Regions from separate parts of the Serratia sp. MMO-28 genome, predicted to be linked through region 2. Evidence: predicted binding sites of a transcription regulator. Region 2 holds the regulator's gene; each other region holds the start of a gene.
What was found. Region 2 encodes Fur, which represses iron uptake genes when iron is present. Its sites were predicted from a motif close to ATAATAATGAGAACNACTATCAA; they were not measured.
Positions count from the first base shown of each region.

Region 1: the regulator Fur is predicted to act here: its motif matches at 2,719-2,741, upstream of fes (enterochelin esterase).
Region 3: the regulator Fur is predicted to act here: its motif matches at 1,768-1,790, upstream of exbB (tol-pal system-associated acyl-CoA thioesterase).
Region 4: the regulator Fur is predicted to act here: its motif matches at 3,597-3,619, upstream of WG891_RS03750 (isochorismate synthase).

Region 1 covers NZ_JBBCVB010000003.1:145,185-150,848, forward strand. The annotation lists gene WG891_RS03780 (enterobactin synthase subunit F) at 1-1,032, opposite strand, end outside; gene WG891_RS03785 (MbtH family protein) at 1,096-1,302, opposite strand; gene fes (enterochelin esterase) at 1,313-2,659, opposite strand; gene WG891_RS03795 (TonB-dependent siderophore receptor) at 2,918-5,152, shown strand; gene WG891_RS03800 (LuxR C-terminal-related transcriptional regulator) at 5,415-5,664, opposite strand, start outside.
Region 2 covers NZ_JBBCVB010000007.1:74,775-80,438, reverse strand. The annotation lists gene WG891_RS08095 (hybrid sensor histidine kinase/response regulator) at 1-941, shown strand, start outside; gene ybfF (esterase) at 1,052-1,813, shown strand; gene ybfE (LexA regulated protein) at 2,127-2,414, shown strand; gene fldA (flavodoxin FldA) at 2,675-3,214, shown strand; gene fur (ferric iron uptake transcriptional regulator) at 3,539-3,985, shown strand; gene WG891_RS08070 (beta-N-acetylhexosaminidase) at 4,176-5,664, opposite strand, start outside.
Region 3 covers NZ_JBBCVB010000041.1:6,492-12,155, forward strand. The annotation lists gene WG891_RS24500 (DedA family protein) at 1-238, opposite strand, end outside; gene metC (cystathionine beta-lyase) at 418-1,605, opposite strand; gene exbB (tol-pal system-associated acyl-CoA thioesterase) at 1,878-2,807, shown strand; gene exbD (TonB system transport protein ExbD) at 2,811-3,233, shown strand; gene WG891_RS24520 (tannase/feruloyl esterase family alpha/beta hydrolase) at 3,292-5,664, opposite strand, start outside.
Region 4 covers NZ_JBBCVB010000003.1:133,291-138,954, forward strand. The annotation lists gene WG891_RS03740 (isochorismatase) at 1-733, opposite strand, end outside; gene WG891_RS03745 ((2,3-dihydroxybenzoyl)adenylate synthase) at 737-2,350, opposite strand; gene WG891_RS03750 (isochorismate synthase) at 2,358-3,563, opposite strand; gene fepB (Fe2+-enterobactin ABC transporter substrate-binding protein) at 3,757-4,719, shown strand; gene entS (enterobactin transporter EntS) at 4,706-5,664, opposite strand, start outside.

The DNA.
Region 1 (5,664 bases), on a different contig from region 2:
CGGTTGCGCATCCCCTACTCGCCCTAAATCCCGCTGTACCTGTTCGGCGTCATAGCGCTGATGGCGGCGAACCCCTTTAAGCTCGCGGCTGATGTGTGCCGCCAGCTCGGCCAGCGTGGCATCATGATCCACCCGCATCTCTACCGGCAACACGTTGATCACCGGCCCGGTGGCGCACAGCGCTGCCGACCCCATGCGGCGCATAAAGATAAACCCGGCGCTGAAGCTGGGCTGGCCGCTCAGGCGCGCCACCCAGAGCGCGACCAGTGCCATTGCCATATCCGCCGCATTAAGCTGCCGTTGCTGACCCGCAGCCACCAAGGAGGCAAAATCTTCTGCCGCACAAATTTGTGCCAAGCGGTGAATACGGGTAGAAGGTGCCTGCCCGGCCAAAGGTTGCGGGCAAAGGGTGGCGGGCACCGGCAGTTGGCGCGCCTTGTTCAGCCAGAAATCAGCGTCACGCTGATAGCCCGATGATTGCTGATACTGCTGATATTCCGCCACCACATCGCTAAACGGCGTAAAAGGCGTGGGTTCAGGCAACTGATGCTGGCACAGACAGGTATAAATATTGGCAATACGGCGCGCCACAGCGGTAAAACTGAAGCCATCCACCACCAAATGGTGGTAACGCTGATACCAAAAGAAGCGTTCGTCGGATAGCTGCATCAAAACGTGCCGATACAGCGGTTTGCCGCTGCTGACCCGCAGCTCGGCGGCCAGATCGATCTGCATCAGCGCATGCGCCGCCGCATCGGCATCGGCAGACGCACGCAGGTCCAGCCATTCGGCAGGGATGATCGGTAGCGTGCTGTCGTACCACTGCATCGGCACGCCGTCGCGCTCGGCAAAACGCAGCCGCAGGGTATCCACTTCCGTTAGCCCCTGCGCGATAGCCTGCAGCAGTTTATCTTTCTCTAGCGGGCCGTTCAGTTCAATGTAATGCGCCACCGCATAGGCATTGCCGTGCGGTGAAAGGTGATCGGCAACCCAAATTCCGGGCTGCGCGGCAACCAACGGCAGTTCAACCATCACCTGTTGTTCGCCGGGTAAAAGAGAGGTTTCTGACACCGTATTCACTCCTGTTGTCGGTCATCACGCCTTACGCTGTGATGCGGGCCGCATGTCTTGCCAATGTTGTTCCAGCCAACTGACGCATTGCCCACGGGATGCCGGGCCAAAAACGCGGGCCCACCCCGCCGGGACGGCGCTGAAATCCGGCCACAGGCTGTATTGCTGCTGCTCGTTGCACAAAATAAGGCAACGCTGGTTTTCATCATCGAAAGGGTTCAGGGTTTCCATCATGAGTTCCTTATGCGTGCAGGGCGCTGGCCGGTTCGGAAGCTGCAAGGGTTGCCGGTGTCGCCCAGTGCGCCTGTAAGCCATCAAGCAGGCCACCGCGCCAGCACAGCGCGTCGTGCCCGCCTTCCACCACCCGGTATTGCACCCGATGCCCGGCAGAGCGCAGCAGATCGGCCATGCGATCGCTCACCTGGTGGATCAGCTTTTCATGCACTCCAGCCTCCATAAATACCCGCAGCTTGCCGTGCGTCCCCAACCGTTGTTGTTCCAGTTGGCGCATCAGCCAGCAGGCATCGTCAGGCTGCGTAGGCAACTGCAACATATCGCGCCGTGGCCACCAGAAAGAGCCGGACTGGCTGATCGCCGCACCAAAGCGCTCGGGCCAGCGCAGCCCCGCATACAGCGATGACAACCCGCCAAAACTTTGCCCGGCAACCACCGTGTTAGCGGCTTCCGTGCTGTGCGCTGCCCAACAGGCCACCTGCGGCAACAATTCTTCCTGCACCGCCAGCCAGAATTCATCGTTGCAGGTCAGTTCCTGCGCGCGGTGTTTTTGGTCAATCACATCAATCAGCAGATATACCGCTTCTGGCAGCTTGCCCGTGCGGGTCAATTGCATCAGCGGATCCCAAACCGGCATCTGCTGCGCCCAGAACTGGCCGTCCAGCAAAATAGCCAGTGGCCGGGTAGCGGGCTGGCTTTCACCGGTGGAATACACCCAGACGTGGCGCGAGGTGCCCAGCCGCTGGCTGTGCCAGGTATGCCGTTGCAGTTTGGCTGGAGGGGCTGGCGTGCAGCGCCCGCTGGCAATGGCGTAGCGATCAAAATCACGCCAGGCTGGCTGTTGCGGCGCCTGCGGCATATGCAAACCAGAGAGAAAGTGCCCGCTGGCATCGGCCCAGGCGCGGTAAGGGTTGAGCAGATCCGCGCTGGCATTGGCAAACACCCGCTGCCACCAGTGGCGAACGCGGTGCATGTTGGCATGGGCATCGTCGTCGCACTGCGGGAGCGGGCAATCGTCCATACAAGGAATAAAGCAGTAGCTGCCGCGCCAGTCGGCATTCAGTTCCAACTGCCAATACCAGACGTCTGATCCACAGAGCCGCTGCAGGCTCTGCGGCGGCGCAGGCTGATGATGATCGGTGAGGCAGTTGATATGGATCCAGACGCGCCGATAGGCCGAGGTAAACTCACATCCTTGCGGATCGCGCCAGAGAAACGTGACTTTCCAACGCCCACTTTCCAGCGGTTCTACCAAGGGTGTGCCGCGCCGCGCGATGTCTAGCCACCAACCGTGGCTTCCTGCATGTTTACTCGCGAGTAACCTACTGCTTTCTGGCTGTTGTTCAGTTTTCAAAACACCCACTCACTGTGTAGCTGGCATAGCCTGTCATGCCAAAACAAACGGTAAGTTGAATACTATTGATAATTATTTTCATTTGCAATAGTGTGTAAAAGTTCGTAAGTCGTACCGGCATTCTTCAACAGGGATGGATGCCAACCCATTGAACGGAAACCCTCTGCCGGGTTCCGTTGTGACTTTGACCAACACCATAAAACGACAACCAGCCCTTCTGCCGCAGAGCAAAGAGGGTAGCCAGGTAGGAATTTCAACATGAATCGCACGTTATCACGTTACTCTTTAGCCACACTCATCGGGTTAGGATTAGGCACGTCTGCATTGGCACAGCCAGAAGAAAGCGACCAAGAAAGCGCGGCTGAAGACACCATTGTGGTCACCGCAGCCAAACAGAATCTGCAGGCTCCCGGCGTATCCACCATTACCGCCGAAGAAATCAGAAGACGCCCACCCGCACGTGATATCAGTGAACTGATCCGTACCATGCCAGGGGTCAACCTCACCGGAAACTCCACCAGCGGCCAGCGCGGTAACAACCGCCAGATCGATATCCGCGGTATGGGGCCGGAAAACACGCTGATCCTGATCGACGGGATGCCCGCCAGCAGCCGCAACGCGGTGCGCCAAGGCTGGCGCGGCGAGCGTGACACCCGTGGCGATACCGCCTGGGTGCCGCCGGATATGATCGAACGCATTGAAGTGCTGCGCGGCCCGGCAGCCGCCCGCTATGGCAACGGCGCAGCCGGTGGCGTGATCAACATCATCACCAAGCAAACCAGCAAAGAGCTGCACGGCACGCTGAACGGCTATTTCAACCTGCCGCAGCATAAGCAAGAAGGCGCCACCAAGCGCACTAGCTTCAGCCTTTCAGGCCCGCTGAGCGATCAACTGAGCTTCCGGCTGTTTGGCGGTTACAGCAAAACGCAGGCCGACGCCTGGGATATCAACCAAGGGCATCAGTCGGAACGCACCGGCAGCTATGCCAACACCCTGCCCGCAGGCCGTGAAGGGGTGATCGACAAAAATATCGATGCCCTGCTGCACTGGGAGTTCGCACGCCTGCAATCGCTGGAATTCCAATACGCCTACGGGCGCCAGGGCAACCTGTACGCCGGCGATACCCAGAACACCAATACCAACGCGCTGGTCCAGAGCAACTACGGTAAAGAAACCAACCGGATTTACCGCACCACCTATGCACTCAATTATCGCGGTGCCTGGGACAGCGGCGTCAGCACCACCAACTACCTGCAGTTTGAGCGCACCCGCAATACCCGCTTGGCCGAAGGGTTGGCCGGGGGAACCGAAGGCATTTTCTCCAGCGACAGCTTCAATACCACCCGGCTGGATGACCTCCTGGCACACAGTGAAATCAGCATTCCATTCGAGATGTGGGTGCCGCAAACCGCCACTCTGGGAACCGAATGGAACCAGCAGAGGATGAAAGACCCCTCTTCTACCAGCCAGTCGCTGGCGGAAGGTGGCAGCATTCCTGGGGTGAATACCACTAACCGTGACCCTTACTCCTCCGCCAACATCTTCTCTCTGTTTGCCGAGAACAACGCCGAAGTGACCGACAGCACCATGCTGACGCCGGGCTTACGCTTCGATCACCATTCCGAAGCCGGTGATAACTGGAGCCCCTCACTCAACCTGTCGCAGGAGTTGGGCGATAACTTTACCCTGAAAATGGGCATCGCCCGTGCCTACAAGGCACCTAACCTGTTCCAGAACAACGGCAACTACATCCTGTACAGCCGTGGCCAAGGCTGTGCGGCCAGCGCCGGAGCCTGTTATCTGATCGGTAATGACGATCTGAAGGCGGAGAACAGCGTCAATAAAGAGGTCGGGCTGGAGTTCCATCAGGAAGGCTGGCTGGCAGGTGTCACCTACTTCCGTAACGACTACCGCAACAAGATCGAGGCTGGCTATACGCCAACCGGCACTACTACCAATGGTAAAACCGATATTTACCGCTGGGAGAACGTGCCAAAAGCGGTGATCCAGGGCCTGGAAGGGACGCTGAATGTGCCGGTCAGCGAAACCGTCGCCTGGAACAACAATGCAACCTATATGATTGAGAACAAGAATAAAACTACGGGGGATTATCTGTCGATCATTCCGGAATTCACCATCAACTCAACGTTGAGCTGGCAGGCCACGCAGGATCTGTCGATGCAGAGCACCATGACCTGGTATGGTCGTCAGAAGCCGAAGAAATACAACTATAAGGGTGAAGCGGTTAGCGGCAGCGAGAAGCGCGAAGTCAGCCCTTACGCCATCTTTGGCCTGAGCGGCACCTACGCCTTCAGCAAGAATATCAGCATCACTACGGGTATCGACAATCTGCTGGATAAACGCCAGTTCCGTGCCGGTAATGCCCAGACTACGGGGAATGCTACCACCGGAGCCTATATGTATGGCGCAGGTGCAGCAACCTATAACGAACCAGGTCGTACCTATTTTATGAGCGTGAATAGCCGATTCTAAGCGGCAATGGGTGTATACCCAAAATAATTCGAGTTGCTTCTAGGCGGCAACTGAATGAATCCCTAGGAGCTTACTCAAGTCAGTGACTAGGGTGAGTGACAAATCTGCGCAAGCAGATTTGAACGCTGCTTGCAGCGGCCCCGAAGGGGCGAGGCCCAATATGGGCCGAGTAACGCAGCCAACACCCAAGCAACTTGAAGTATGGAGGGTATATAAACGCTGCTCCTTCCTGATTCAGGGAAGGGGCCAGCCACAACAATCCTCACGTCAGCGCATTCAGGTTAACAATGCTGTTCAGGTGACCGACGTTCAACTTACGCAGCGCATTCACTTTGTGAGCGCTGATGGTTTTCTGATTAACTGAGTATTTCTTAGATAAGTAAGCGGGTTTCCGCTGTTTAATCAATCCGATAATAATTTCTCTTTCTCTCGGTGTCAGAATCAGGGTGCATGACGGAGAATCACTGAAAATATCCCTAGAAGTAAGAATTTTTCTTAAATCCGTCGTCATA
Region 2 (5,664 bases):
TGTTAGACCTGACAATCATAGAAAATAATGCTGTCAATGTTCCGGCAACAGAAGTGGAATTAGTGCCATTAATCAACTCTATCGTCACTCTGTTTCGTGAAGAGGCGAATAACCGAGGCTTAACGCTACGTGCGCGATTTCCCCAGCAACGCTGCGTTGCTTTAGGCGATCTCTCGCTGCTCAAGCAGTCATTAATCAATCTGACGCACAACGCACTGCGCTATACGCAACAAGGTGGGGTGCTGATCTCTGTTCGCCCGCGTGGTAAAGAGTGGTTGATCGAGGTCTGGGACACCGGGATCGGCGTTGCGGACGCTGAAAAAAGCCAGATTTTCTCCCCCTTCTATCGCCCCGAGCTTGCCTGGCGTATAGACAGTGCCGGGCATGGACTGGGCCTGGCGGTGGTAGCAAGATGCGCGAAACTGATGAAAGTACAGTGCGGAATGAGCTCGATAGAGGGAAAAGGCTCACGTTTTTGGATGCGCGTGCCGGCCAGCGACACCGTGACGGCCCGGGCTCCATTAGCCGTTCAGCAGAAATCGTTATCCGCGCCACACAGAATGCTTACCGGAACCTGTCTGGTCGTCGACGATGATCCGCTGGTCACCGCCGCCTGGGCCAGCTTGATGCAGGCTTGGGGGGTAACGGTACGCTGCGTTGCTTCTGCCAACGAAGCTTTTACCCTGCTTGAAAGTGGTTTTTCTCCACAGGCGATTTTGTGCGATCAGCGCCTGCGCTCGGGTGAGAGTGGGTTCGATATTTTGCAGGAGTTACTCCACCGCTTCCCACAGGCCTGTGGCGCCATGGTCAGCGGCGAGTTTAATTCGGAGATATTGCAACAAGCGGAAAAAGAAGGCTACCTGGTGTTATCCAAGCCCTTGGAACCCTCGCAGCTGCATGCATTGCTTTCACAGTGGCTTTCCCCTGAACAAAATCGATGATTAGCCTCAACAACGTGCGGCTTGCAAGATCACCATGACATTCATCAGGCGGGCCGAGCTCTGCCTAATCATGATATTCTAGCGGGATGTCTTTAAGTCACGAACTCACCATGAAACTACATTATCAACTTTTAGCTTCTAACGCTCCCACGCTACCGGTGGTGTTGATCCACGGCATGTTCGGCAATCTGGATAACCTTGGCGTACTGGCTCGCGATCTGAATCAACAGCATCGGGTCATCAAAGTCGATCTGCGCAATCATGGCCTTTCGCCGCGTGCTGAAGAGATGACTTACCCGGCAATGGCGCAAGATCTGCTGACGCTGCTGGACGACCTGCAGGTGGATAAGGCCATCGTTATCGGCCACTCCATGGGGGGCAAGGCCGCTATGGCGCTGACCGCGATAGCGCCGGAGCGCATTGCACAGCTGATCGTCATCGATATCGCCCCGGTAGCGTATGACGTGCGCCGCCACGACAAGATTTTTACCGCTCTGCAGGCGGTCACCGCTGCCGGTATTACCCAGCGGCAAGCGGCAGCACAGCTCATGCGCGAATATCTGGACGAAGAAGGCGTAATCCAGTTCCTGTTGAAGTCTTTCAATGCCGGAACTTGGCGCTTCAACCTGCCAGTCCTGATCGCACAATACGAAAGCATTATCGGCTGGCAAGAGGTGCCTGCCTGGCCACATCCAACGCTTTTTATCCGCGGTGGGCTTTCGCCTTATGTGCAGGATCAATACCGCGAAAGCATTGCCCGTCAATTCCCTCAGGCCCGGGCTTACGTCGTTGCGGGCACCGGCCATTGGGTGCATGCGGAAAAACCGGACGCCGTGTTGCGGGCTATCCATCGCTTCCTGGATGATGTCTGAGTCAAAATGGTGAAAAAACGTGCTAAAGAGAATGAGTTAGCACGTTTCTGGCTAAGTTAGGCATTGTCGTTGCTCCATCTGCTGGGGTAATATGGCGCGCTATTTCCGACGCCTTTCAGGCTGCAACCTCGTGGGCTGCATATGGCCTGAAATCCTGTGGGATATAATTTTGCCACCCTGTCCAACGAGCAAATCTGTGCTTGGCTGGGGGTAAATTTGGGTTAGGGTTTATTAGCCCGAATGGTGTTAACTGAAGCGTCTTGAAGCGCAAACGCGCTTTTGGATACAAACTCCCTTGCAGTAGTCCGCAACAATGGCAAAAGAACAAACGGATCGCACGACGCTGGATCTGTTCGCAGATGAACGCCGTCCAGGGCGCCCGAAAACCAACCCGCTTTCCCGTGATGAGCAGCTTAGAATCAATAAGCGCAATCAGCTACGGCGTGACAAAGTGCGTGGATTGCGGCGCGTGGAGCTGAAAATCAACGCAGACGCCGTGGATGCTCTGAACAGGCTGGCGGACCAGCGCAACATCAGCCGCAGCGAATTGATTGAACAAATGCTGCTGGCAAAACTGGCGGAAGAACAACCAGAACAATGATCTTGGCAGCCGCACGCGCGGCGCGGCGTTAAGGATGACGCCAGATCAACACCGCTTGCAGTCATTCCCCAGGCATCGCATAAATGCGATAAAACCCCAGAGCAGATTTCTGGCATGATAGACATTTACTGGCAAGAGAGAGTCCCCAGGTTGAACTCTTGCCTTGATCTTACGTAATACGATCCCCAAAGAGTTCGTTGTTGCAGGTAAGCAACCGGCAGACTCCAGGTATCTCATTGAATTAAAAGGTTATCTGTACTATGGCTCATGTAGGCATTTTCTTTGGCAGCGATACTGGCAATACCGAAAACATTGCCAAGATGATCCAGAAAAATCTTCAGCAAAAGTTTGGCAAAGAGGTCGCTGAGATCCGCGACATCGCCAAAAGCAGCAAAGAAGATCTGGAAGCTTTCGACATCCTGCTGCTCGGCATCCCAACCTGGTACTACGGTGAAGCACAGTGTGACTGGGATGATTTTTTCCCAACGCTGGAAGACATCGACTTCAACGGTAAGTTAGTCGCCCTGTTTGGTTGTGGTGACCAAGAAGACTATGCAGAATATTTCTGCGATGCGATGGGTACCATCCGTGACATCATTGAACCACGTGGTGCCGCGATCGTCGGCCACTGGCCAACAAAAGGCTACCACTTCGAAGCCTCTAAAGGCTTGGCAGATGACGATCACTTCGTCGGCCTGGCGATTGACGAAGATCGTCAGCCAGAACTGACCAATGACCGCGTAGATGCCTGGGTCAAACAAATCAGTGAAGAACTGAGCCTGGCCGATATCGTCGGCTAAGCCCTCCAGATATTGCACAAAGCCCTGCAAAGCGCATAGTATTGGCTGCAGGGCTGCCATCGGCATCACGTATTAGAGCAATAGAAGCTACAAGTCTGTAACTTCCCGCACCATCACGGTAGACTGAAGTATCGGTTTATCCCATCCATCAAGACGTTGCATGTACTCTATGCAACAGTGCAGATATACCTTTGTTAACAACCGACGGTTTCTATTTAGGGCAAGCGGTTCTATAATGAGACGCAATTAACTCTTTTTGTGCCGACCGATGCCATAGGCGAAAACGCCTCAACTTGATTAGCATAGTAACAGGACTGAATCCGCATGACTGACAACAATAACGCATTGAAGAAGGCCGGCTTAAAAGTCACGCTTCCGCGACTCAAAATCCTGGAAGTCTTGCAAGATCCGGCATGCCATCACGTCAGTGCGGAAGATCTGTACAAAAAACTGATAGATATGGGTGAAGAAATCGGCTTGGCAACGGTTTACCGCGTGCTGAACCAATTTGATGATGCGGGCATTGTGACGCGTCACAATTTTGAAGGCGGGAAATCCGTGTTCGAACTCACCCAACAGCATCACCATGATCACCTGATTTGCCTGGATTGCGGCAAAGTGATCGAATTCAGCGATGAATCTATCGAAGCGCGTCAACGTGATATCGCCAAGCAGCACGGCATCAAACTCACCAATCACAGTCTGTATCTGTATGGCCATTGTGAAGTGGGTGACTGCCGCGAGAACGATACGCTGCACGACAAAAGATAGCTCTACTGACCAGAATTGAGGAACCGCCCGCGAAACGGCGGTTTTTTTATGCCCGTAATTTACAGGCAAAAAAATCCCCGGACCTGCCGGGGAAAACAACGGCTAAACATAACTCTCTTGCAACACTTCTTTCAGACACAGGACACATTTGCAGCCCATCCGCCGACACGCAGATGGGCTATTTTTTAGCTTAGGCTTTTACTGGCTCAGCACGGCTGAAGCGCTTACCGTCTGGGCTGATAGCACGAACTTGAACATCATCCGCTACGGCCGGGCGTGCGCGATCGTCGTAACGCTGCCACTGTTTGCCACCGTCGGTAGAATATTCAATCCCCAGGCCTGGCAGGGCGATGTTGGCCTCCAGCTTACCATCGACAATGCGTGCCCCTGGGACTGGCAGACGGTAGCTCACGCCGCCTTTATCCAGCTTGGCCAGTTCGCGTTGCCCGATCAGGTTGGCAAAACGCAGCCAATCTTTCTCCAAGGTTTTGGTATCAACCTGATGGGTTTCGCCGCCTTTATACTCGCGACCCGCTTTATAATCCTGCTCCCAACTCGCACGGTGCCAGGCACGTTCTGCGACAGACAGCGCGCGTGGGAAGATCATGTACTCCATTTGCGGATCGGTACGCACAACCTCACTCCACAGCTGGGCGGAGAGACCATAGGCACCCGGCCACGGTTTGTCGCTCTTGGCGCTGAAGTGGTTGCCATCTCGGTCAACCGAAGTTTCAGCATTTTGCGGCAGGTTGTTTGGCGCAAAGCTGAAGATCTTCTGCTCATCGCTGAAACGCGTGCCCCAGTAGTAACCATGCTCGTCTGGGGTCACTTCATACGGGAAGTCCATATAGACATAGTCCGGGTTAGAGATCACCACGTCATAGCCTTTGTTCGCCCAGTCGTTAGCCGAGTCGAAACCGCCCCAGTACAGGGTATCCCAGAAGTTCACCGCAACATTCTTGGTGGCGAAGGCTTTTGAATCTTTGGCATCTTTCAGGCCATCCTGCCACGCCTGCATTCTGTCAATGCCGTGCGCTTTCACCAGTTGGCTGACCTCCAGGCCGAAGTAGCTTGGCAAGTGTTCCATATCTTCCACTTTGCCTTCTTTAACGATCGCCTGACAAACCTGAGACTTGGCCCATGGTTTGTCTTCTTTGCTCAGATCAAGAATGCCCTTGCCCGCTTCCGGCTTCTTCACGTCGGTATAACCGGCACCTAAGCGGATGTTTTTCGCTTCATCCCCACCAAAATGCCAGGTTTGCAGCGGCTGACCGGCTTCTTTGTGCATCTGGGCAACTTCGCCAATCACCTTATCTACAAAGTTCTTGGATGAGTCCAGGCACGGGTTCAGGTAGCTCTGGCGGTTAAAATACTGCACCGAGGTGGTATTAGAGGTATCGGTCGGATCCACCAGACGGAACTCATTCGCCTCTTTCTCTTTGCCTTCAGCCAGCAGTTTCTTGTAGCGCGCTTCCATGGAAACAATCGCTGCACGGGCGTGCGCAGGCATGTCGATCTCAGGGATCACTTCAATCTGGCGTGCCTGAGCATATTTAACGATGTCGATATAATCCTGACGGGAGAAGAACCCACCGTGCGGTTCTGGGCCTGAGCCGTATTGCGGTAGCAGACAGGTGGTTTCGCTCAGATCGTGGCAGCGCTGCCCCCCCACCGCGGTC
Region 3 (5,664 bases), on a different contig from region 2:
TGGCGGCGACGGTCAGGATAATCAACGCGGGGAGAAACCCCATTACCCCTTTGGCGATCAGTGCTCCGGCCAAGAGCAACAGGCTGTCCCCCGGCAGGAAAGACGCGGGCAGTAAGCCGTTTTCCAGAAACAGGGTGGTGAAAAGTACCAGGTAAACTACCCAAATCACGCCGGGTTCGGCAAGGGCAGCAAAATCGTGCGTCCAAAGCGCGTGAACAATCTCTCTTAATACATCCATTTTTTGTCCTGCGGAGCCTAATCTAATTCTTTGCGGGCTACCGTGCTTTTAATCATGCTCAATTGTGTGCTGAGTGTAACGCTATTAGCTTAAGTGGACATTAAACAGAGTGTAGAAATGTGCTACGAAGGATAAAACGTGTAAAAAAAGAGCGGCAGATTTGCCGCTCGGTCATTTTTTTAGGCGATACGCCTAAAACCGGCGGCCAGATCGTCGATCAGATCCTGCACGTTTTCCAGCCCGATGTGTACGCGCACCAGCGTACCGGAGAAATCAACGCCACCCGCAGGGCGAATGGCGGCCAGCTCTTCTGGCTGATTGGCTAGGATCAACGACTCATAACCGCCCCAGGAATAGGCCATGCTGAAGTGGCTGAAGTTGTCGAGATAATCGGCCAGTTGCCGATCGCTCAGCCGCTGCTTCAGCACAAAGGAGAACAGGCCGTTGCAGCCGCTGAAGTCACGGCGATAGAACTCATGGCCTTTACAGCTTGGCAACGCCGGGTGATTGACCACCGCCACTTCGGGCCGCTGCGCCAGCCACTGTGCCACCGCGATGCTGCTCTGCTCATGCTGTTTCAAGCGCACGCCTAGAGTGCGCAAACCGCGGCTGGCCATATAGGCGGTGTCGGCGTCGACCATTTGGCCCATCAGGTAAGAGTATTCACGCAACCGATCCCAGCAGCGGGCATTGGCCACCGCGGTGCCGAGCATGTAGTCGGAATGACCGATGATGTATTTGGTACCGGCCTGAATCGAAATATCGATATCAAACTCCAGCGCCTTGAACAGCACGCCGGCCGCCCAGGTATTGTCGATCATAATGACGATCTCCGGGTTCACAACGCGAATGGCGTTGACGATGGCCGGTATATCCTGCACCTCCATGGTGATGGAACCGGGAGACTCGAGGAACACCACCTTGGTGTTGCTCTGGATCAGATCGGCGATCCCGCTACCGATCAGCGGATCGAAATAGGTGGTGGCCACATTCATACGGCCAAGGATATGGGTGCAGAAGTCCTGCGTCGGTTCATAGGCGGAACCGGTCACCAGCAGATGATCGCTCGCGCCAACGAAAGACAGAATGGCATTGGCTACCGCTGCAGCGCCACAGGGGTAGAGCACACAGCCTGCGCCGCCTTCCAGTTCGGTCATGGCGTCCTGAAAGGCAAAGTGGGTGAGCGTGCCACGGCGCCCGTAAAACAGCTCACCCTGTGCGCGTTTGGCGGTGGCGTGCTTTTTGGCCGCCACCGATTCAAACACCAGTGAAGATGCGCGTTGGGTGACCGGATTGACCGAGCCTTGCGTGTAACGCTTGCTGCGCCCGGCCGCGATCAGCGCGGTTTCGATATTTTTTGACGTCATGTTGGGTTTCCCTTTGCCTTGCTCCCCTGCGATAGCACTTACGTTAGCATGGTGCTTAATAGCCATCCAGACGTTTTAACCGCCATGAAAAGAAATGGTGACGATCGCTGTGTGTGCAGCTAACACACAGGCTGTTTGATATATGGCAAGTCTCGCAATCAAATAGTAATGATAACCACTATCAATTACGGCTTGATTTGATATGATCGCAGGCTGAATTCTTCCGTAACTGTTGAGATGGGTGGAGGCACAGCGTGAAAACGGCTGTCAGAATGATGAATCGAGAAGCCTGTGGGCAATGGTGTGCGCTGGGGCGCAGGGCGATCGTGTCACTGGTATTGCTGGCGGGGCTGGCTGGTGCAGCGCAGGCGGCTCCGGCCAATGCACCGGCAATCAGTGAAAGCGTGGCGGCAGCAGCGATGCCAGCTGAAACTGGGCTGATGCCGCTGAACCCGGCACCGGCGATCCAACCGCCAGAAACCCGCGGCATGGATCTTTCCGTTTGGGGGATGTACCAGCATGCGGACGTGGTAGTCAAAGCCGTGATGATCGGCCTGGTGCTGGCTTCGGTTGTTACCTGGACCATTCTGTTTGCCAAAGGCAGCGAACTGATGCGTTCCAAACGCCGTCTGCGCCGTGAACAACAGGCGCTGGCCGACGTGCGCTCGTTGGACGACGCCACCGAGCTGGCGCAAAACTTCTCTGCAGAAAGCATCAGTGCGCAGCTGTTGAATGATGCGCAGAACGAATTGGATCTGTCGGCAGCGTCCAACGACAACAACGGCATTAAAGAACGCACCGGTTTTCGCCTGGAACGCCGCGTAGCGGCTTACGGACGCCAACTGGGGCGTGGCAACGGCTTTCTGGCCACCATCGGCGCGATTTCACCCTTCGTCGGCCTGTTTGGCACCGTCTGGGGCATCATGAACAGCTTTATCGGTATCGCCCAATCGCAAACCACCAATCTGGCGGTGGTGGCTCCGGGGATCGCCGAAGCGCTGCTGGCAACCGCACTCGGCCTGGTGGCGGCAATTCCAGCGGTGGTGATTTACAACATTTTTGCCCGGGTGATCGGCGGCCATCGTGCCGAAGTGGGGGATATGGCCGCGCAGGTGTTATTGCTGCTGGGGCGCGATCTGGATCTGGCGGCCACGATCGAGGCTAAACGCGCGCAGCACCAGCACCAACTGCGGGTGGGGTGACGTATGGCGATGCGCTTAAATGAAGATCTGGACGACAGCGGTGAACTGCATGACATCAACGTGACGCCGTTTATCGATGTCATGCTGGTGCTGTTGATCATCTTTATGGTGGCTGCGCCGTTGGCCACGGTGGATATTCGTGTCGATCTGCCCGCGTCGACCGCCAAGCCGCAGCCGCGCCCGGAAAAGCCGGTGTTTCTGTCGGTAAAGGCCGACAAACAACTGTATGTTGGCGATGATCCGGTAACGGCCGAGCAACTGACATCTGTGCTGGATCAACGCACGCAAGCGAACAAAGAAACCCCCATTTTCTTCCAGGCGGATAAGACCGTCGATTATGAAACGCTGATGAGCGTGATGGATATGCTGCGTAAATCCGGCTATCTGAAAGTGGGGCTGGTGGGGATGGAAGGCGCAGCACGCTAACAAGGCAGGTAACATCATAAACCAGCATGTTACCTGACCGTCGCTTCACGTTCGTCTGTTAATACAACAGCCCAAAACCAAAGCTATCGTCTGTCACTATCGACAGAATGCCGCCGTTGGTGGTGTAGCTGCCGCTGATGGCTCCCGCTGCCGTTATCACGCCCAACACCGGCTGGTTGTAGGTCAGCACGCCATAGCTGTTAGCCTGAAAAACCGTGGTGCCGCTTAATTCGGTATCAAACTGGCTGCCATCGCTGCTGCTGACATGATAGTTGCCATCCGCCGCACCGGCCGCCAACGGCAAAGCGGAAGGCTGTGGCGCATAAAAAACCATACCGTAGGCCGTGGCCGAACGGGTCAGAACCAACGGAACCGGTTTGCCGTTGACCATACCGCTAATCAGCGAACCGCTTAGCGTGCCATTGTTTTTATCGGGAGTACCGCCGACAAAATAGTCAAAGGCATTACGATCGCTGTTCCAGGCGATGTAGCCTTTGCTGCTGAGCGTACAGTTTGCATCATAAGTGATAAAACCCTGTGTGTTGGGGTCTTGGCAGGTTTGCCAGGTGGCAGCGGATGAACGCAGCCGTGCTGACCCGCTCAACGGTGTGGCGCTGTCGTTGCTGACGCTGTGCTGAATACCGCTGGCATTGTAAATATCCGCCACCGCCTTGTAATCGCTGCTGATGTTCTGGAAGGCGACCAGCGGTAAAAATTCTGCTCCTGATACTTTTGCTATCCCCCCTGCCAATACGCCCCCGCCAGTGAAGGTAAACTGGGCACCGTTCTCGTCACTGCTGAAGGTACAGCCACTATGGGCCTGCAGAGTCCCGCTGCGCAGCGTACCCGCCGGGCGTTGCAGGCTGGCATCAACGGTGATGCTGTAGTTCATGGTGGCAGGATCGAACTGCACGGTCAGCTCTTCACCAAAGGTATCCCCGCCTTTATAGGTTGTGGTGGTGGTAGGCAGATGGGCGCAAGCCTGTGGAACGACGTTACCGCTGTCGGTACAGCTGTAGTTGATGGCGGCATCCAGGCTACCGGTTCCCTGGTATTTCGGCCAGGAAGGATATTGGCACAGCGGCCGGGTCCGCCCATAGGTTTGTGCATTGGTATCCATCACCCAACGGTTACCCGGTGCCACGCCGCGCTCGACCCAGTTTTCCAGTGCCGTTAATGAATTCCAGGCGGGCAGAAAGCTGCCGGTGCCGTGCCCCATACCGGGCACGGTATAAAAGCGCACTCCCTGGTTGACGGCGTCTTGCCCGACGTTATCCGTCATTGCCTGATACCAGGCAATGGTGGAGTTTGGGCTAATCACTTCGTCAGCCAGCCCATGCAGCAGAATCAGGCGATGCTGATGGCCCAGAAACTCGGAAATGTCGGGGTTGGTGGCATCGGTGATTGCAGAAACCTGCTGTACCCGCTGCGTATAGGCACCCGGATTGGCCGGGTTAAAGGTCAGAGCATCGAACGTGGGCTCGCGGGTAACGAAATATTTGACCCACTGATCGCCGGTCACATACATATTGGCATCCGCTTTGGCGGCGGGGTTGGCGGGAACCGGGCGCGTCCCCAGATTGCGGGTGGTAAAGGGGCCGGCAACCAGCGCGCCCTCCAACAGATTATACCCTCCGGCAACGCTTACGCCGTTGGCCAACGGATAGTTCAGCTTTAAAGGGGACTCGATCACCTTAACGGTGGCGATCTGGGCATCGGAGAGACAGGTATCACCGCTGTCACCTCCTCCTGGGCAACGCAGATTGGCCAGCACCTGGGTGTTCGTCGCGCGGCACCCTTCCACATTGCTGATCACATTGTCTGCGGCGCCGTCCAGCCGATCGCAGGCCTCCATTGCCGCCTGCTGTACCAGCAGGGTTTTGTTGATGTTCAGCCAGCCCGCGCCCCCATTGAGGTACAGAGCCCGGCCCACCGCCACGTTCGACAGGCGAGTGCCGGTGTAATTCAGCGCCGGTTCATTGGCAATCACGCCATCATAGTCGAGCGGCCAGCGCTGGATATAGCCCAGCGCATCGCGCCCGCCGGTTGAGGTGCCGAGAAAATAACTATGTTGTGGCATTTTCTGATAACGCTGTTGCAGCAGCAGTAACGCGACGTCATGGGTTTTTTTGAGGGTGTCACCGCCGTAGTTGGCCAGTGCCTCATCATCCATGGCAAAGCTGCCATCGGTAATACTGCCGCTCTGGTGGCCGGAGTCATCGCCCCAGGTGGCATACCCTTGTGCCAGCGGAGCGGGGTTATTCGGCAGCGCAAAACGCACCGTTTCCGTGCCATCAATCAGCCTGCCATTAAAACCGCCGCCGCCAAAGTGAATGGCCTTATTGTTCCATTGCGTGGGGAGGTTAACGGCAAAATTGATTTCTGGCGCGCTGCTGTTGGAGGGGAAAATCTTGCCGCGCACCTGACAATA
Region 4 (5,664 bases), on a different contig from region 2:
CCGAATCAAGGCCATAATCAATCAGGTTTTCATCATTGCCGATGTCTTCGCTGTCTTCATCGAGCAATGGAATGATCTGTTGGCGTAGGGCATCAATACTGATCGTGCCCGGCAGCAGATCGCCGCTCATCACCACACGGCCACAGCGCCCGGCGGTATAGCGCAGCGCCATCAGGTGTTCATCCTGTGAAAAATCCGCCAAACCATCGGCAACCATGAATGGCTTGATATTGCGCATAAACGCGTCGATGGCGGTGGTCATACAGCCGATATGGGCATAGACCCCGCAGATAATCAGTTGGTCGCGCCCACTTTCCTGCAAAATCTCCTGCAACGGTGAGCGATGAAAGGCGCTGTAACGCCATTTCACCAGCACGGTATCGTCAGCATCCGGCGCCAATGCGCTAACCACCGCCTGCTGCTCGGGGTGTTTGTTCAGGCCCGGCCCCCACATATCGTTCAACAGCGCCCGATCTTCATCACTCTGCTGATTAGGCTGTGCGGTATAAAACACCGGGATACCCTGTTCTTTGCAGTAGCGGCGCAGCTTGGCGATATTCTCTATCACCTGCTTAATCAGCGGGCTGTCCTCGCCCCAGAAGTTGAGGAAATACTGCTGCATATCGTGGATCAACAATGCGGCACGCGGCGGCTCAAAGGCCCAGCTCACCTTGTTGACGGGCAATTCACTCGGCGTTGGCAGCGCGTAATCGTTAAGTTTAGGAATGGCCATGGTTTATTCTCCCTGAGCCTGAGTTAAATGTTGACGCAGATATTGTTTATCGACCTTGCCGACCGGGGTTAACGGCAGCGACTCCACCTGAATAAAGCGATCGGGCAATTTGAACTCTGCCACGCCCTGCTCACGCAGATGGCGGCGCAGCGCCACCGGTTTTACGGCGCGGTGCGCCACAATAAAGGCGCAGCTTTTCTCCCCCATCAGCGTATCCGGCATCGAAACCAGCGCGGCATTAACCACTTCCGCATGGCGCAGCAACAGGTTTTCAATCTCTTCGGCGGCAATCTTTTCACCACCGCGGTTAATCTGGTCTTTCTGCCGCCCCTGAACCTGCACATAGCCGTCTGCCGTTAGGCTGATCAAGTCGCCCGAACAGTAGAAACCGTTCTCGTCAAAGGCTTCCGCGTTGTGCTCTGGGCTCTGGTAATAACCCCGGAAGGTATAGGGGCCACGCGTCATCAGGCGACCAGTTTCCCCCACCGGCAACGGGTTGCCTTGCTCATCCGCCACCCACAGCTCATCATCCGGGCACATTGGCGTACCCTGGGTGGTAAGAATATGTTGGTCATCGTCGTCAAGCAGGGTGTAGTTCACCAGCCCTTCGGCCATGCCGAATACCTGTTGCAACTGGCAGCCGATCTCCGTGCGAATACGCGTCGCCAGGGTTTCCCCCAGCTTGGCACCGCCCACCTGCAACAGTTGCAGGCTGGCTAACTGGTGGTTGCTGCCCCACTCTTCAATCGCCTGTAGCCATAACGTGACGGCAGGCGGCACCAGCGCGGTGACGGTGATCTGATGCTGCTCGATCAGCCTGAAACACTGCGCAGCGGCGGGATCGGCAGCGAACACCACCAGCCCGGCCGCATACAGCACGCCAAGAACCCCCGGAGAACTCATCGGGTAATTGTGTGCCACTGGCAACGCGCACAGGTAACGGGTCGCAGGATCGAAGCGGCAGATCTCCACGCTGCGGCGAATGCTGTAGTAGTAGTCGTTATGGGTGCGAGGGATCAGCTTCGGCGTGCCGGTACTCCCCCCCGAAAGCTGGAAAAACGCCACCCGATCGGCAGCCGTCGGGGTGGGGGTAAAACCGCTGCCATCCTCTTCCAGCCAGGCGGCCAGGGCGTGCTCCCCTGCTGGCTGATTGCGCAACCCCACCACGCGCAATGAAGGATGCTGTTGCTTAAACGTCATCAGAAAATCGTCCTGCGCAAACAGGCTATGTTGCCGATCGGCGATCAGCAGCGCAGGTTTAATTTGGCTGGCATAGGCGTTCAATTCACTGCGTTGATGGCTGAACAATGCATTCACCGGCACCACGCCGATCTTCAGCAGGGCAAAGAACACCACATAGAATTCCACCACGTTACCAAGCTGCACCAGCGCGGTATCACCCGCCTGCACTCCCCGGCGCAACAGCGCGGCGGCCAGGCGATCGGAAAGCTGCTCCAGTTCGCGGTAACTCAGGCTGCGTTGTGCGTCAATCAAGGCGACGGCGTCATTGTCTGCCTGCCGGGTTAAGATCGCGGTCAGCGGCTTATCGATCCAGTAGCCACGTTCACGGTAGCGGCGCGCGAAATCCTCGGGCCAGGGGGTAAAAGCAATACTCATAGGGTGTTTATCCTTGAAGGCCAAAAGCGCGCAGCATGGTGCTGAGCTTGGTGCCAGTTTCATGCCACTCGGCCTGCGGTGATGAATCCGGCACAATGCCCGCACCGGCAAACAGACGTACCTGATTAGCCTTGACGGTGCCGCAACGGATGGTAACCACCCATTCGCCGTTCCCTTCGGCATCGCACCAGCCAACGATGCCGCCAAACAGCCCACGTTCAAAAGGCTCCAACTGTGCGATCAGTTCGCGCGCAGCCAGCATCGGCGTGCCGCAGAGTGCAGGCGTCGGGTGCAGCAAACAGGCCAGCGACAGCACGTTTTCTGCCCGATCCGCCACTTCGCCGTCGATCGGCGTCGAAAGGTGCCACAGCGTGGGGGTACTCAGCAGTTCAGGAACCGCAGGGATATGCAGATGGCGGCAGCGGCCATGCAAAACCTGGCGCATACCGGCGGTGACAATCTGGTGTTCATGGCGATCTTTGCTCGACACCAACAGCCGTTCACCGGCTTGACGATCCTGCTGAGGATCGGCTTCACGCCGCGCCGATCCTGCCAGCGGATTTGAATGGAACTGGCTGCCACACTTACGCAGCAGCAGCTCAGGGCTGGCTCCGACCAATGCCCCTTCGTTGAGCGGCACATGGAAATGGAAGCCCTGTGGATTCTGGGCAATGATGCGCATCATCAGCGCGTGCGGATCTATCTGCGTGCTGGTTTCAATGTCCAACAGGCGGGAAAGCACTACCTTCTCTAATTGTTCACCGCCGGTCACCTGCACCGCATCGGCGACCATTTGCATAAACTGCGTCTGCTTCGGCAATTCACTCTGACGGACGATCGTCGGCAACGCGGCCAGCGTTGGCTTCACGCTGGCCATAAAGGCTTCGCGTTCAAACCATTGGGTTTGCTGCGGGATAAATAACGCGGAGGGCTGACGGGTATCGAAAGGAATGGCACCGCACAGCACCGGGTTGGTTACTCCTGCCTGCCGGGCTTGGGCAAACGCCTGCTGTACCCTCTGCTGGAAGGCACCTTGCAGGTTGTCACCATCGGCGGCCGGTTGCGTGATCTTGGCGAAGCATCCTTGCGTGCTCAAGCTACGATAAGGAGAAGTAAAAAAGAAACCTGTGGTTGGGGAAACGGTAGCTGACTGTGGCGCACGGTCCCTGCTTTGCAGCTCCTCTTGTTCGGTACCCTTAACGGCTAACACCATTGGCACTTCCTCTATCTGGAAACAACAACCAATATAATAATGATTATCATTTGTATTACTTTGCGGTAAAATACCTTTCCGAATTTGCCATGTCAATAAATGTAAAAGCCCTTTCCATCAAAATCGGCGTATACACTTTTTGATTTCATTCATTAAAATGATAACCATTAACATTTAACCCGAGATTCCGACAATGATACCTACCTTGCGATTCGGTCTGGCGCTGTTCGGCTTGTTGGCGCTGGGCATAGCTCAGGCATCCACCACAGCAGAATGGCCACGCAGCCTTACCACCCCACACGGCGTGGTGACCCTCAGCCACCCACCGCTGCGGATTGTTTCCACCAGCGTCACCGTCACCGGCACCCTGTTGGCCATTGATGCCCCGGTGATCGCCAGCGGAGCCACCAGCCCAAACAACCGGCTGTCGGATCGGCAGGGCTTCTTCCATCAGTGGGGTGAGATCGCCGCCCAGCGCGGTGTGAAGCGGTTATACATTGGTGAGGCCAATGCCGAAGCGATAGCCGCTGAAGCCCCAGACCTGATTGTGATGTCTGCTACCGGTGCCGATTCCGCACTACGGTTGTACGATCAGTTATCGGCCATCGCCCCGGTACTGGTGGTGAATTACGACGACAAGAGCTGGCAGGAACTGGCGCAGATACTCGGCCAGGCAACCGGGCATGAGGCCCAGGCTGAGAAAGTGGTGGCTGAGTTTGCCGCACGGGAACAGGCGCTAAAACAGCGGATGACGTTGCCCCCGCAGCCCACATCGGCGTTGGTGTTACGCAGCGATGGCAAAAACGCCAACCTGTGGACCGCCGATTCTTCGCAGGGGCAACTGCTGCAACAGTTAGGTTTTACCCTGGCGACGCTGCCGCCGAAGCTCAACGCCAGCACCAGTCAGGGAGTGCGCAAAGACATTGTTCAGCTAGGGGGAGAAAATCTGGCACAGGGCCTGAATGGCCAGACCCTGCTGCTGTTTGCCAATGACGAAACCGACGCGCAGCGGCTGATGAGCAACCGCTTTCTGGCGCATCTGCCCGCGGTAGAAAACCAGCGGGTTTATGCGCTGGGCAACGACACATTCCGCCTGGATTACTACAGCGCCAGCAACCTGCTGGCACGTCTTGAGCAATTATTTATTTCTCAGTAGCTTCAGTGGCGGGTTGCAGCCCGCCACTGCCCACCTGGCGCAAACCGCGCATGGCAAATGCCAACACCACCGCCAGCAGCACAGCGCCAAAGCCAAAGCTGGTTGAGGTCATTTCCGGCAGCATAAACACTCCCATGGTGCCCAACAGCAGTGCCCCAAGCGCATCACCGACCACGTTCTGGGCGGTCCACAGCCCGTTGATACGGCCAAGAAACGCATCCGGCGTCAGGTTCTGAATCAGCCCGTATTGCAGCAGAGAGTTCAACGCACTGAGATAGCCAAAGGCCACCAGGCACAGCAATGCCATACCATACCAGGGCATCAGGCCAAACAGCCCGATGGCGGCAAATGCGGCGATCGCCGTCAACAGCATCACCCAACCCGGCCGGGCAACCTGCGCCACTCGCCCGCTGGTGAAAGCACCGATCGCCGCCCCCAGCGGTACGGCGGCATACATCAGGCCCAAATGCCCGGTGCTGACATGCCACATGCCAGATATCGCCGGGTACAACACCCGCACCGCACTGGCCATGGTCAGCAGCGCGCCGACCAGCGCCACCATACCGATCACTTTATTTTGCAGCAAAAAGGTGAAGCCGCCGATCAGGGCACGCAGCGGATGCTCACGCGGCTGCGGTGGCGGCTGCAACTGCGGTAAACGCAATAAAGGGATCAACGTCAGCACCGTGCCTAACGCCGCCAGGCCGTAGTTCCAGGCGACACCGGCGCTGGCGATCACCGCACCGCCCATCGCCGGTGAGAGGATCGAGCCAAAACGCACGGTCAGCATACTGATGGCTCCGGCCTGCACGATATTCTCGCGCCCCACCAGCGCCGGTGTAGCGGCCAGTAAGGCGGTCACGCCCACCGCACCAAAGAAACCGTCCCACACCGCCAGCAGATAGATCGCGCTCAGAGAGGGTGCAGGCAACGCCGCATTCACAC